Regions from separate parts of the Microbacterium sp. ZXT2-5 genome, predicted to be linked through region 2. Evidence: predicted binding sites of a transcription regulator. Region 2 holds the regulator's gene; the other holds the start of a gene.
The links. Region 2 encodes LexA, which represses DNA repair genes until DNA is damaged. Its sites were predicted from a motif close to TCGAACANNTGTTCGA; they were not measured.

Region 1: ACZBH1_RS03010 (HNH endonuclease signature motif containing protein) is a predicted target of LexA. The motif match lies at 4,040-4,055, and genes of this name have one in related genera.

Annotation. Positions count from the first base shown of each region.
Region 1 covers NZ_JBUZWD010000001.1:683,344-690,760, reverse strand. Annotated here, with positions in the region: gene ACZBH1_RS03030 (alternate-type signal peptide domain-containing protein) at 1-135, shown strand, start outside; gene ACZBH1_RS03025 (hypothetical protein) at 232-828, shown strand; gene ACZBH1_RS03020 (hypothetical protein) at 825-1,745, shown strand; gene ACZBH1_RS03015 (signal peptidase I) at 1,773-2,444, shown strand; gene ACZBH1_RS03010 (HNH endonuclease signature motif containing protein) at 2,518-4,011, opposite strand; gene ACZBH1_RS03005 (AAA family ATPase) at 4,217-5,608, shown strand; gene ACZBH1_RS03000 (vWA domain-containing protein) at 5,633-7,417, shown strand, end outside.
Region 2 covers NZ_JBUZWD010000001.1:27,203-34,619, reverse strand. Annotated here, with positions in the region: gene metE (5-methyltetrahydropteroyltriglutamate--homocysteine S-methyltransferase) at 1-884, shown strand, start outside; gene ACZBH1_RS00170 (hypothetical protein) at 881-2,413, opposite strand; gene lexA (transcriptional repressor LexA) at 2,483-3,163, opposite strand; gene ACZBH1_RS00160 (LysM peptidoglycan-binding domain-containing protein) at 3,422-3,790, shown strand; gene ACZBH1_RS00155 (histidinol-phosphate transaminase) at 3,852-4,946, shown strand; gene hisB (imidazoleglycerol-phosphate dehydratase HisB) at 4,943-5,551, shown strand; gene hisH (imidazole glycerol phosphate synthase subunit HisH) at 5,548-6,219, shown strand; gene priA (bifunctional 1-(5-phosphoribosyl)-5-((5-phosphoribosylamino)methylideneamino)imidazole-4-carboxamide isomerase/phosphoribosylanthranilate isomerase PriA) at 6,272-7,018, shown strand; gene ACZBH1_RS00135 (SseB family protein) at 7,002-7,417, shown strand, end outside.

The DNA of each region.
Region 1 (7,417 bases), 660 kb from region 2:
GTCAGCGAGGACGTCACCGTCACGGTCACCATCGCCTTCCCGTACGGCGAGGTCGTCGGCGGCAACAACGACGCGATGAACGGCGCCGTCACCCTCGACGCGCTGACCGTCAGCCTCACGCAGGACGTCGAGTAATCCGAGAGGGCCCGCCTCCGAAGAGGCGGGCCCTCCGGCGGACGCCGCCCGCTCCGCCCCCTTCTCCCGCTGCGACACCGACCGAGGGACCCCGCCATGACCCGCCGCACCCGCCGCCACGCCGCACAGCGCGACACCCGTCGCGCTACGGCGCCCCGGCGCCTGCTGCTGGGTGCGCTGGGCGCCGCCGGTGCGATCGTCCTCGGCGTCCTGGCCGGCGGGGGAACGTTCGCGATCTGGACGGCGGCGGCGCCGGCGGCATCCGCCGTCACGCTCCGTGCCGGATCGGCGGGCCTCACCGCCACGCCCCTCGAGCTCTCGGCCACCGATCTCTACCCGGGCCGCACCGTCCGGGCACCGACCACCGTGCGCAACACCGGCACCACGGCGCTCGCCCTCGCGATCGACCCGGTGACGAGCTCGGCCGGCGCCACCGCCTTCACGGCGGCGGTCGCCGTCACCGCCGGCACGGCCGCGTCGGCCGCGGACTGCACCGCCGGTCGCGTGCCGGCGACGGTGACCACCCGGGTCGGCGCCGCCACCGGTTCCGACCTGCAGCTCACCCTCGCCCCCGGCGCCTCGCACATCGTGTGCATCGGCGTCGGCCTGCCGCACGATGCACCGGCGGACGCGGCCGGGGGAGCGGCATCCGTCCTCTCGCTCACCGTCTCCGGAACGCAGGTGCACCGATGATCCGCCGTCGCCACCTCGGACCGATCGCCGCGCTCGTCACCCTCGCGGTGCTCGGCGGCGCGGGCGGGGCGACCGCCGCATGGGTCGCGAGCGCGTCGGTGTCGGCGTCCACCTCGTCCGCGACCGTCACCACTACGCTGGCGCAGACGGGTGCGCTGACCACGACGTACCGCTACGCCGGCAGTCGTTCGGCGGCCGTCGTCGGCGAGCTCACGATCACGAACGCCGGCGGTGCGCCGCTGTCGTATGCCCTCGCCAACCGGGTGACCGGCAGCACGACGCTCACCCAGAAGACCACCCTGCGGCTGTGGACCGGCACGTGCGGTGCGACGGCTCCCGTCGGCGCGGTCGTGACGACGCTCGCCGACACTGCTCCCGCGCTGCCCGCGGCGGCACGCACACTCGCCGCCGGTGCGAGCGTCACGATCTGCGTCTCGACGCAGATCGAGGGCGCCACGAACGCGGAGCTGCAGGGGCAGAGCGCGACCGCGACCTTGAGCGTCACCGGCGCGGTCGGCGCGCACTGGACGACGTCGGCGACCGCCGCCTCGATCACGCAGACCGCCTACCGGCTGGCCGCCGCCGGCACACCGACGTGTCTGCGAGAAGGTGGACGCGACATCCGCCTGACGTGGAGCGCCCCCGCTCACCGCACCGACACCGCCGCCATCTCGTACCGCCTGTACGACGTCGCGTCCGGAGCCACCGTTGCGACGGTGACGAGCGCCGATGCGACGGTCTCGGCTGTGTTGAGCGGCACCGCGATCGCCCAGAACGGCACGTACTCCCTCGCCGTCGAGGCGACCGAGACCTCGGCCTCGGGGACGACGGCGCCCGCGAGCGCGCCAGTCGAGGTCACCCGCACCACGAACCCGTCGGAGTCGGCTCAGTCCGGCCCCCGCTACCACTGCTCCTGAACCCCTGCGAGATCGATTCCCATGACGATGACCACCGAAGCTCCGCCGCACACCGCGTCCGTTGAGACGATCGCTGACGCGGTCCCCGCCGGCCGCGCCGCGTCTCGTCGGCCCGACGAGGGCCAGAGCCTGCGGCACTACCTCGCCGTGTCGCTGAGTGCGTCGATCCTCGTGCTGCTGCTCGGCGTAGCCGTCGCGGTGGTCGGTCTGCCGGTCGTGGTCGGGGGCAGCGCGATGACGGTGCTGACGCAGTCGATGGAGCCGGGGCTGCCGCCGGGGACGCTCGTCGTCATCCGGCCGACGCCGGTGGACGACATCCGCGTGGGCGATGTGATCACGTATCAGATCCGGTCGGGCGAGGCGGCTGTCGTGAGTCATCGCGTGGTCTCGAAGACGTATGCGGATGGCGAGCTGACCTTCATCACGAAGGGCGACAACAATGACGCGGTCGATCCGGAGCCGGTGAAGTCCGTGCAGGTCCGCGGCACGCTCTGGTACAGCCTGCCGCTGCTGGGCTGGGTGAACAACGTCCTCAACGGCTCGAACCGCACCATCGTGCTCGCGGTCGTCGCCGGCGGGCTCTTCCTCTACGCCGCGATCTCGATCGTCGGGGCCGCGCGTGATCGACGGAAGAAGGGGACGACGGATGCCGCGACCCGCGGCCCCGCGAAAGATGAGGCCCTCCGCGCCGAAGGTTAGAGGGCGACCCGCTGCGTCGCGGCAACTCCCGTCGCGATGCGAACCGCGCGGCGCACTCGGCGCCGGCACGGCGCTACCCGGCGGGGTGGAGTCTTCGACCTGGAGGAGCGAGGTCGCCGAAGTCGTAGCGTCGAGCGACCCGCATGGGCAGCGGGACGGGCGGAAGACCGGGGCGATGGAGGACGAACTCCTCCGTGCCGTCGCGGGTGATGCGCCACCGATGATGATGCAGGTTCATGTGGTGGAACGCGCAGAGCAGGATGCCCCGATCGACGTCGGTGCGGCCGCCGTGCGCGTACGGGTCGATGTGGTGCGCCTCGCAGTACGAGGCGGGTCGGTCGCAGTCGGGGATGCGGCATCCGCCATCACGGACCGCCAACGCGACGCGCTGTGCCGGGCTGAACAGTCGTGCTTCGCGGCCGAGGTGGAGCGGATTGCCGGACGGGTCGAGGGTGACGGTGACCGTCGCGGTGTCGCAGGTTCGAGCCGCGATGACCCAGCCTGGCAGCGTCGAACCGGTGTCTTCGACGAGGGCGACCGCCGGCCGTCCGGTCATGGCGCCGTCGTGGGCATCCTGGGTGGCGACGATGCGGATGCCGGCCTGTCGCGTGCCGAACACCGTCGAGGCGTCGGCGAGCGCGCCGGCCCGGATGATGTCCATGATCAGGTCGTAGGCGATCTGATCGTTCGTGCGCGGATCGTCGGAGAGCTCCTGAGCCCGCGCCGCCTCGTCGGGATCGACGAAGCGCGGTCCGCCGCGACGCGGGCGCAGCGCGGTGGCGATGATGGTGTCGATGCCGACGGCGCCGACGTCGTCGAACGTGAAGCTGCCGCGGCGCACGCCGTCGCGGTCGGTCCAGGTGCGGAAGGAGCGCGCGTCGAACCGCTCGTCGAAGCGGCGCTGCGCGCCCTCGGGGTCGAGCAGGTCGCGGACTGCGCGAGCAGCAGTCCCGAGTTCTTCGACGGTGCGCACCTGCGCTTCATCGACCAGCTGCTGTGCCGCGAGCGCCCACGCGTCGCGCGCCGCCGTATCGTCGGCGTGTTCGTCGTCGACGCCCGCGGGCGGATCGCCGAGACCGCGGAAGATGGCGTCGTGCTGCGCGGACGTCAGCGTGCCCACCAGCAGAGCCTCGCCCAGCGCGGCGTGCCAGGGCGGCGCAGCCGGCGTCCCACAGGTCATCCCCGATTCGTCGTCGCCCGAGCCCGCGTCCGAACCCGCCGGCACGAGTGAGGTGGCCAGCGCCTCCCCGATGCGCACCTGCTTCGTCGCGTCGGCGCGGGTGCTGCCAGTCAGGTCTTGGATGAGCGACACGGCGGACCGGTGCCCGTTCTTCTGTGCGAGGCCGCTGTGACCGGCATCCCTGGTCGAGCGCGCCGCGACGACGCCCGACGCCGCGATACGGACGGACTCTCCGGCGCGCACGAGCGTCGTCGCGCTCCGGATCACCCGCAGGAGTTCGTCGTCGTCGAGTCCGTGCACGGTCGCCGGAATCCGCGCGGCATCGCCGTCTCCGAGGGCGTCCTGCAGGGCGCTGATCGCGTCCTGCAGGTCGGAGAAGATGTCCATAGTTCATTGTGGCATGAGCCTCAGACACTCGAAGATATATACGACTAGCCTATGGATTCACGCGCAAGCCCACCGTCCGCAGGTGGGGGCGGTCGCACCGAATCATGGGCGGCCCCACCCATCCAAACCCCGTCCCCGACCCCGTCCCCGAGAATTTCCCCCGGTCCGGCCCTCGCCCCGCCGCAGCAGGCGTAGCCTCCCGGGCATGACACCTTCGCCTTCGGGGATCACGACGGCCGGGCAGCTGCGCGCATCGGGTCACACCTACCGGCCGGTCCGCATCGAGCTGCGTGAGAACCTCCTCGCCGCCCTGGCGAACGGCGAGGACCCGTGGCCCGGCATCCACGGCTTCGACGACACCGTCATCCCGCAGCTCGAGCGCGCCCTCCTCGCCGGTCACGACGTCGTGCTGCTCGGCGAGCGCGGGCAGGGCAAGACCCGGCTCCTGCGCAGCCTCGTCGGGCTCCTCGACGAGTGGTCGCCGGTGATCGAGGGGTCGGAGCTCGGCGAGCATCCCTTCCACCCCATCGCCCCCGCATCCGTCCGCCGCGCGAGCAAACTGGGCGACGACCTGCCCATCGCGTGGCGCCACCGCAGCCAGCGGTACGCCGAGAAGCTCGCCACGCCCGACACGTCGGTGGCCGACCTCATCGGCGACGTCGACCCGATCAAGGTCGCCGAGGGCCGCTCGCTCGGCGACCCCGAGACGATCCACTACGGACTCGTGCCCCGCAGCAACGGCGGCATCGTCGCCATCAACGAGCTGCCCGACCTCGCCGAGCGCATCCAGGTCTCCCTCCTCAACGTGATGGAGGAGCGCGACATCCAGATCCGCGGCTACGTGCTGCGCCTGGACCTCGACGTGCTCGTCGTCGCGACGGCGAACCCCGAGGACTACACGAACCGCGGCCGCATCATCACGCCGCTGCAGGACCGCTTCGGGGCCGAGATCCGCACGCACTACCCGCAGACGATCGACGAGGAGATCGCCGTCATCCGGCAGGAGGCCGACCTCGTCGCCGCCGTGCCTTCCCACCTTCTCGAGGTGCTGGCGCGGTTCACGCGCAACCTCCGGGAATCGGATGCCGTCGACCAGCGTGCCGGCGTATCCGCGCGCTTCGCGATCGCCGGCGCCGAGACGATCGCCGCGGCGGCCCTGCATCGGGCGACGCGTCAGCACGAGGACGTCGCCGTCGCCCGACCCGTGGACCTCGAGACCGCCGTCGACGTGCTCGGCGGCAAGATCGAGTTCGAGACGGGGGAGGAGGGACGCGAGCGCGCCATCCTCGAGCACCTGCTGCGCACCGCCGTCGCCGACACCGCCCGCGCGCACCTGCGCGGCATCGACGCCCGTGCGCTCGCCGACGCCCTCCACGACGGCGCGACGGTGATGACCGGCGAGCAGGTGACCGCCGCCGACGTGCTCGCCGCGATGCCGGTGCTGGGCGAGTCCGACCTCTACGATCAGGTCGCCGAGCGCCTCGACGCGCACACGCCCGGTGAGCGCGCGGGTGCGCTCGAGCTGCTCCTGGAGTCCCTCTACCTCGACAAGCGCATCGGCAAGGACAGCGCCGGGGGTGAGACGGTCTATGGGTGACCCGTCTGGAGGAGGCATCCGCTGATGGTCCGCTCCTTCCACCGCACACCGGGCCACACCGCGCGCTACGGGCGGTACACCGGCGGCGACCCGCTCGCGCCGCCGGTCGAGGTGCAGTCGGCGCTGGAGGCGATCGGGCAGGACGTGATGTCGGGAACCTCCGCCGACCGCGCGCTGCGCGAGTACCTCCGCCGCGGCGACCGCGACCGCCTCGGTCTGGACGACCTCGCCCGCCGCGTGCGCGAGCGCCGGGCCGAGCTCACGCGGCGGCATCGCCTCGACGGCACCCTCGAAGAGGTCAAGAAGCTGCTCGACCGCGCCGTGCTCGAGGAGCGCAAGCACCTGGTCCGCGACGTGAACCTCGACGACACCACCCGCGCGTTCGCCGAGATGCGGCTCGAGAACCTGCCGTCCAGCACCGCCGCGGCCGTCAACGACCTCGCCGACTACGACTGGCAGAGCCCGAGCGCGCGGGCCGACTACGACCGCATCCGCGAGCTGCTCGGCCGCGAGCTGCTGGATCAGCGCTTCGCCGGCATGAAGAACGCGCTGGAGAATGCGACGGATGCCGATCGGCAGGCGATCCGCGACATGCTCAACGATCTGAACGACCTGCTCGAGAAGCGCCGGATGGGAGACGACACGCAGGAGGACTTCGACGAGTTCATGCGCAGGCACGGGGATCAGTTCCCCGAGAACCCGCAGAACCTCGACGAGCTGCTCGACACGCTCGCCGAGCGGGCTGCGGCGGCGCAGCGGATGCTCAACTCGATGACGCCCGAGCAGCGCGACGAGCTGCTGAGCCTCGCCGAGCAGGCGTTCGGCTCGCCCGACCTCATGCAGTCGCTGTCGCGCCTCGACGACAACCTGCGCTCGCTGCGGCCGGGAGAGGACTGGACGGGATCGGCATCGTTCTCGGGTGATCAGCCGACGGGTCTCGGCGAGGCGACGGGCATCATGCAGGACCTGTCCGACCTCGATGCGCTGACCGATCAGCTCGGTCAGATGTATCCGGGCGCGCGCATGGACGACATCGACCTCGACGCCCTCGAGCGGCTCATCGGCGAGCGGGCCGCGGTGAGCGCCCGCACTCTGAAAGAGCTCGAGCAGGAGCTGAGGGACACCGGGATGCTGCAGCGGGCGTCCGACGGACAGCTGCGTCTCACCCCGCGGGCGATGCGGCAGCTGGGGCGCGCGCTGCTGCGCGACATCGCGACGCGCCAGTCCGGACGGCTGGGGCGGCGGGAGACGCGCAACGCCGGCGCGGCGGGCGACCGGACGGGGTCGACGCGCGAGTGGGCGTTCGGCGACACCGAGCCGTGGGACATCCCGCGCACGGTGTCGAACGCGGTGCTGCGGACGGTGCTGGACGGGGGCGACGTGTCATCCGGCGTACGGCTCGACACCCGAGACGTCGAGGTCGTCGAGACCGAGCAGCGCACGCAGGCGGCGGTCGCGCTGCTGGTGGACACGTCGTTCTCGATGGCGATGGACGGCCGGTGGGTGCCGATGAAGCGCACCGCGCTGGCTCTGCATCACCTGATCTCGACGCGGTTCCGGGGCGACAACCTGCGGCTGATCGCGTTCGCGCGTCACGCCGAGGTGATCGACATCGAGCAGCTCACCGCCAAGGACGCCGTGTGGGACAAGGGCACGAACCTCCAGCACGCGCTGCTGCTCGCCCAGCGGCACTTCCGCAAGAACCCCACCGCGCAGCCGGTGCTGCTGATCGTGACGGACGGCGAGCCGACCTCGCATCTGCGGCCGGACGGGAGCGTGTTCTTCTCGTATCCGCCGGACCCCCGGACG
Region 2 (7,417 bases):
ACGAGATCGCGCGCGTCGTGACCCTGCAGGAGGATCTCGGGCTGGACGTCCTCGTCCACGGCGAAGCCGAGCGCAACGACATGGTGCAGTACTTCGCCGAGCACCTCGACGGATTCGCCGTCACCGAGAACGGCTGGGTGCAGTCCTACGGCTCGCGCGCGACCCGGCCGTCGATCCTGTGGGGTGACGTGTCGCGTCCGGCGCCGATCACGGTGGCGTGGTCGACGTTCGCCCAGTCGCTCACCGACAAGCCGATGAAGGGCATGCTGACCGGGCCGGTGACGATCCTCGCCTGGTCGTTCGTCCGCGACGACCAGCCGCTCTCCGAGACCGCGAACCAGGTCGCCCTCGCGCTGCGCGACGAGATCGCGGACCTCGAGGACGCTGGCATCCGCGTGATCCAGGTCGACGAGCCGGCGCTGCGGGAGCTGCTCCCGCTGGCGGTGGCCGACCAGCCGGCGTACCTCGCGTGGTCGGTGGCGTCCTTCCGCCTCGCCACAGCCGGCGCGGCACCCGCGACGCAGGTGCACACGCACCTGTGCTACTCGGAGTTCGACGTCGTGATCGATGCGATCGCGGCACTGGACGCCGACGTCACCTCCATCGAGGCCGCCCGCAGCCGCGGCGAGGTGATCGGCGACATCGCGTCGTCGGGCTTCGCGGCCGGCATCGGGCCGGGCGTGTACGACATCCACTCGCCGCGCGTGCCGTCCGTCGACGAGATCTCGGAGCTCCTCGACCGCGCGGTCGCCGAGCTCCCGCTGCGCCGCGTGTGGGTGAACCCGGACTGCGGCCTCAAGACGCGGGGGTACGGCGAGACGGTGACGTCGCTGCGGAACCTCGTCGAGGCGACGCGGGCGGCGCGGACGCGCGTTCCGGCCTAGCGGCGCTTCTTGGTCCCGGATGCCGCGGCCCCGCCGGTCGCGGCATCCGGCGTCTCCACCACCACGGTGTCGGCATCCGCGTCGATCACGAGGGTGTCCGCCTCGGAGTCGAGGACGAGGGTGTCGCCGTCGGTGACGCCCGCCGGCCCGGCGCCGTCGGCGGGGGGCACCGCGACCACGTCGGTCGCGGCCGCCGCCTCGGCGTCCTCCGGCCGGCGCTGCAGCAGTTCGGTGACCCACCACACCAGGAGCCAGACGATCAGGACCAGGAAGACTTCTCCGACCGACAACGGCCGCAGGAGCATCAGCCACAGCACCGCGAGGACGCCGAGGACCACCCGGACGAGCACGCGCTGTGCGAAGAGCCACGAGCCGACTCGGCCGGTGTCCACGCCCCGCCGGAGGGCGGCGGTCCGGATCCCGGCGTTCATCGACGCGACCCCGTGGCGTGCCGCCTGAGCGCCGCGCCAGCGCCCCGACATCCACGCGATCACCGCGATCACCACGCCGAGGAGCGTCAGCACCACCGCGGTGTCGCGCATGGCGCCGGTGATCTGCTCGTACATCGAGGCGAGCGCGCCGGCCGGCACGCCGAGGTTCGGTCCGCTCAGCGCGAGCACGGCGCCGCCGGCGCCCAGGGCGATCGCGAGCGCGGCCGCGCCGACCGCGATGCCGACGCCTGTTCCCAGGACCGCCGTGGAGCGCCGCCGGGCGATGGCGATCCCCGCGACGAAGAGGACGAGGGCCAGCAGCGGCGTCCACCACCCCGCGGCCACCGCGAGGTTGTAGACCGTGCCGACGACCGTGAGGGCGTCGCTCTGGGCCACCACGATCGTCCTGTCGATCTCGGGGATCTGCTCGGCGATCCCGATGCCGCGGTCGACGAGGCGGTCCTTCACCTCCGCGATGATCGGGCCCAGCTGGATGCCGATCTCCCCCTCGCCGGTGATCACCACGGCGCCGCCGGCCGTACCTCCCGCCGCGACGGCCTGCAGCGAGCGGTGACTGGCTCGCAGAGCCGTCTCCCACACGTCGGCGAAGGCCTCCGACTGCACGAGGCGCGTGACGGTCGTGTCGACGAGGTTCTGCACGCCCTGCGCGGCGGGGGAGCGCAGCAGATCGAGGGCGGCGAGGGCGCGCGGCGGCAGATCGAGCTGCTGGATGCCGTCGAAGAGATCGTTCACGACCGTCTCGAGGTTCAGCGACTCGTCGATCGCCGCGGTGACCTCCTGCACGACCAGCGCCTGAACCTGCGGGTCGTCGGCCAGCGGTGCGAACGTCTCGACGAAGCGCGTCTCGTCGACCAGCTCGACGCGTGCCCACGCGGCGACGATCGACACCGGCACCAGAATCGTGGCGATGACGATGCACAGCGCCGAGAAGAAGGCGCGCCAGCGGCTGCCGGGCGGCTCGGTCGACGTCCTGGCGCCCTGCGCGGAATCACCGCGGAGTCGGGCGTTCTCCGCCTCGAGCGCCTCGAGGCGCGCGCGGAGGTCGGCGGCGTCGGCGATGCCGGTCGTGTCGGTCATCCCCCCCTTATAGCGCGCCGCGCCGCTGCCCCGCCAGGACCTTCGTCACGCGTTTCGGGTGAAAGCCGCTCAGACCGCGCGCAGCACCGCCACGACCTTGCCCAGCACCGTCGCCTCGTCGCCCAGGATCGGCTCGAACGCGGAGTTGCGGGGGAGCAGCCATGTGTGGCCGTCGCGCTGCCGGAAGGTCTTGACCGTGGCCTCGCCGTCGAGCATCGCCGCGACGATCTCGCCGTTGTCGGCGGTGGCCTGCGCGCGCACGACGACCCAGTCGCCGTCGCAGATCGCGGCGTCGATCATCGACTCGCCCGAGACCTTGAGCATGAAGAGGTCCCCCTTGCCGACGAGCTGGCGGGGCAGCGGGAAGATCTCCTCCACCTGCTGCTCGGCGGTGATGGGCACGCCGGCGGCGATCCGCCCGACGAGGGGCACCAGGGCGGCGTCGCCCAGCGAGGGCGCGGCGTCGGCCGGGCTCTCGGTCGCCGACCCGGGGAGGTCGATGAGCACCTCCATCGCCCGCGTCTTGCCGGCGTCGCGGCGGAGGTAGCCGCTGAGCTCGAGCTGGTTGAGCTGGTGGGTCACGCTCGACAGCGACTTCAGGCCGACGGCGTCGCCGATCTCGCGCATGCTCGGCGGGTACCCGTGGCGCGCGATGGAGCGCTGGATCACCTCGAGGATCGCGAGCTGCTTGTCGCTGAGGCTCTTGCGCCGACGAGTCTGGGGCTTGTCGCGCCCGGCCGCGTCGCTCATCTTCCGGCTCCCGTCCTGCGCCCGCGAGCGCTGTTTCTTCGAATGTCGGAGGCCCGTGGTGGGGTTCTCGTATCGAAACCGTATCCGCATACCGGGGGTACGGGGAACAACCCGTCCGCGTGTCGCGTTCGATCATTCGGCACTCGGGCCGAGTCTTGACACCGTCGAGAGTCGAAGATAGCTTCGGAAGAGAGGTTCGCACTCCCCGCTCCCGGCCGAGCGGGGAATGCGAATCTCTCCCCATCACGAGGAGACACCATGACCGCGATCGCTTACACGACGTCCGTTCCCTCGCCGGCGCGTGCGACGCGTCTGCGACTCACGGTGCGGGGCCGCCGCGTCCTGGCCACGCTGGCGGCGATGCCCGCGGTGATCGCGCTCAGCGCCGCGGTCATCGGCGGCGGGGCGGCTCTCGCCACCCGCGACGCCGGTGCGCCGGCGGGGTCGTTCAGCACCGTCACCGTGTCGCACGGCGACTCGCTGTGGACGATCGCGGAGGACGTCGCGCCCGGGCACGACCCCCGCGACGTGGTCGACGCCATCGTCCGCCTGAACGCACTCGACGGCGTCACCGTCCAGGCCGGGCAGAGCCTGGCGATCCCGGCGGAGTACGGCTCGGCGGAGTAGGGCCCGGCCGAACCGCGCCGCCGACGTCATCCGAGGCGGGAGCGTGTCGCGCGGCTCTACCATGGGAGGGGTGAGTGCACGTCTCGAAGACCTCCCTTTACGCGCCGATCTCCGCGGGCAGACGCCCTACGGCGCTCCGCAGGCACCGCTTCCCGTCGCCCTGAACGTCAACGAGAACACGCATCCGGTTCCGCAGGAGGTCGCGGACGACATCCTCGACTCCATCGCCCTCGCCCTGCGCGATGTGAACCGGTATCCCGACCGCGAGTTCACCGCCCTGCGCGAGGGCTTCGCCGACTACCTCGGACACGGGCTCACCCGCGAGCAGATCTGGGCCGCGAACGGGTCCAACGAAGTGCTCCAGCACATCCTCCAGGCCTTCGCCGGACCCGGCCGTACGGCGTTCGGCTTCGGGCCCACCTACTCCATGTACCCGCTCCTGACGCGGGGGACCGGGGCGGATTGGATCGCCGGGACGCGGTCCTCCGACTACTCGATCGAGGCTGCGGACGCGGCCGCGCAGGTCGCCCACGTGTCGCCGGCTGTCGTCTTCCTGTGCTCGCCGAACAACCCCACGGGCACGCCCCTGGGCCTCGACGTCGTCGAGGCGGTCTACGACGCGACCGACGGCATCGTCATCGTGGACGAGGCGTACTTCGAGTTCGCGCCCCACGACGAGCGCTCGGCGCTGACGCTGCTGCCCGGTCGCGAGCGGCTCGTGGTGTCGCGCACGATGAGCAAGGCGTTCGCCTTCGCGGGTGCCCGCGTGGGGTATCTCGCGGCCGACCCGGCGCTGATCGACGCGCTCCGGCTGGTGCGGCTCCCGTACCACCTCAGCGCCTTGACGCAGGCGGCGGCCACGGCGGCCCTGCGTCACGCCCCGACGATGCTGCGCATGGTGGATGAGATCGTGGGGCAGCGCGACCGCATCTCGGCGACCGTCGAGGCCCTCGGCTACACGCCGCACGAGTCGTGGACGAACTTCGTGCTGTTCGGCGGGGTGCCCGATCCGGGCGCGACCTGGAGCGCGCTGTACGACGAGGGCGTGCTCATCCGCGATGTCGGCATCCCGAATCACCTCCGCGTCACCGCCGGGACCGAGGAGGAGACGACCGCGTTCCTGGACGCACTGGCCTCGGTAGGATCGACGTCATGAGCGCCGCATCCCGCACCGCCTCGCTGCGGCGGGCCACGAGCGAGTCCACGGTCGAGCTCGAGCTCGATCTCGACGGCACCGGCCGCAGCCGCATCGACACCACGGTGCCCTTCTTCGACCACATGCTGACCGCGTTCGCGAAGCACTCGCTCACCGATCTCACCGTCCGCGCCTCCGGCGACACCGACATCGACGCGCACCACACGGTGGAGGACATCTCGATCGTGCTCGGACAGGCGATCCGCGAGGCGCTCGGCGACAAGTCCGGCATCTCGCGCTACGGCGACGCGCTGGTCCCGCTCGACGAGGCGCTCGCGCAGGCGGTCGTCGACATCAGCGGCCGCCCCTACCTCGTGCACACCGGTGAGCCGGCCGGTTTCGAGCACCACCTCATCGGCGGCCACTTCACCGGCTCGCTCGTGCGCCACACGTTCGAGGCGATCTCGTACAACGCCGCGCTGACCGTGCACGTGCGCGTGCTGTCCGGCCGTGATCCGCACCACATCGCGGAGGCCGAGTACAAGGCTTTCGCGCGGGCGTTCCGGCAGGCCAAGGCGCTGGACCCCCTCGTCGAGGGCGTCCCGAGCACGAAGGGCGCGCTATGAGCGCAGCGGCGTCCGCCGACCGCGAGAGGCCGCTCGTCGCCGTCCTGGACTACGGGTCGGGCAACGTGCACTCGGCGGTCAAGGCGCTCGTCGCGGCCGGCGCCGACGCCCGGCTCACCTCCGACCGCGGCCTCGTGATGGACGCCGACGGGCTCTTCGTCCCGGGCGTCGGGGCATTCCGCGCCGTCGCGGAGGCGCTGCGCGCCAGCCGCGGCGACGAGCTCATCGAGCGCCGCCTCGCGGGCGGGCGTCCGGTCATCGGCGTCTGCGTCGGCATGCAGATCTTCTTCGAGCGCGGCGTGGAGCGCGGCATCGACACCGAGGGCATGGGCCAGTGGCCGGGCGTTGTGACCGAGCTCGACGCGCCGGTGCTTCCGCACATGGGCTGGAACACCGTGCAGCCCGGCGAGGGCTCCCGGCTGTTCCGAGGGATCGAGCAGGAGCGGTTCTACTTCGTCCACTCGTTCGGTGCGCAGAAGTGGCTGCTCGATGTGCAGCCGCCGTTCCCCGAGCCGGTGCTGACCTGGTGCGAGTACGGCACGCCATTCCTCGCCGCCGTCGAGAACGGACCCCTCTCGGCGACGCAGTTCCACCCCGAGAAGTCGGGGGAGGCCGGCATCCGCCTGCTCTCGAATTGGATCGAGGGGCTCGGCGGGGATAACCTCTGAGACCGTGCCAACTCCGGGAGCGTCTGCTCCCGACATTCCCGCACGAGGAGCCATGAACGATTTCGCGTCCACACCCGAGCTCGTCCTTCTGCCCGCCGTCGACGTCGCCGACGGCAAGGCCGTCCGTCTGACCCAGGGCGAGGCAGGCACCGAGACGAGCTACGGCGATCCGGTCGACGCCGCGCTCGACTTCGCCCGCCAGGGCGCCCAATGGATCCACCTGGTCGACCTCGACGCCGCATTCGGCCGCGGAAGCAACGCCGGCGTGCTGCGCAAGGTCATCAAGCAGGCCCGCGGCGTGCAGGTCGAGCTGTCGGGCGGGATCCGCGACGACCGCACGCTCGAGGCCGCCCTCGAGAGCGGCGCCGCCCGCATCAACCTCGGAACCGCCGCACTGGAGAATCCCGAGTGGGCGGCGGACGTCATCGGCCGGTACGGCGACGTCATCGCCGTCGGACTCGACGTGCGCGGGACGACGCTGGCGGCGCGCGGCTGGACGCGCGACGGCGGCGACCTGTGGACGGTCCTCGATCGCCTCGAGGCGGCCGGCTGCAGCCGCTACGTCGTCACCGACGTCACGAAGGACGGCACGCTCAAGGGCCCGAACCTCGACCTGCTGCGCGAGCTCACGTCGCGCACGCCGAAGCCGATCGTCGCCTCGGGTGGCGTGTCGAGCCTCGACGACATCGTTGCCCTCCGCGAGCTCGTGCCGCTGGGCGTCGAGGGCGCGATCGTGGGCAAGGCGCTGTACGCCGGTGCCTTCACGCTCGCCGAGGCGCTGGATGTCGCCGGACACTGACCCGCCGTCCGGCGGTGCGCCCCACGGCCACAGCCACCACGGCGACCCCGCCGCCGACTCGGCGGGCGTCCCGTGGGAGGGACGCGCCTTCCACTCCAACCCGCACGCCTCCGACGACGGATCCGCCGATCCGGCGCTCCTGGCCGCGCTGACGGCGTTCCGCGCCGGCACCGGCGCGCAGGCGCAGGTCGTCGACGCGTACCGTCGCGCGCGGCTGCTCATCCCGCTCATCGCGGAGAAGGGCGACCACGGCGTCGGCGCGCACGGCCTCGAGGTCGACAAGACCCAGGAGCTGTCGATCGTCACGGTCGCGGCGCCGGACGGTCGCCGGGTGCTCCCGGTGTTCACGTCGGTGGACACCATGAGGCGGTGGGATGCCTCCGCCCGGCCGGTCCCGGT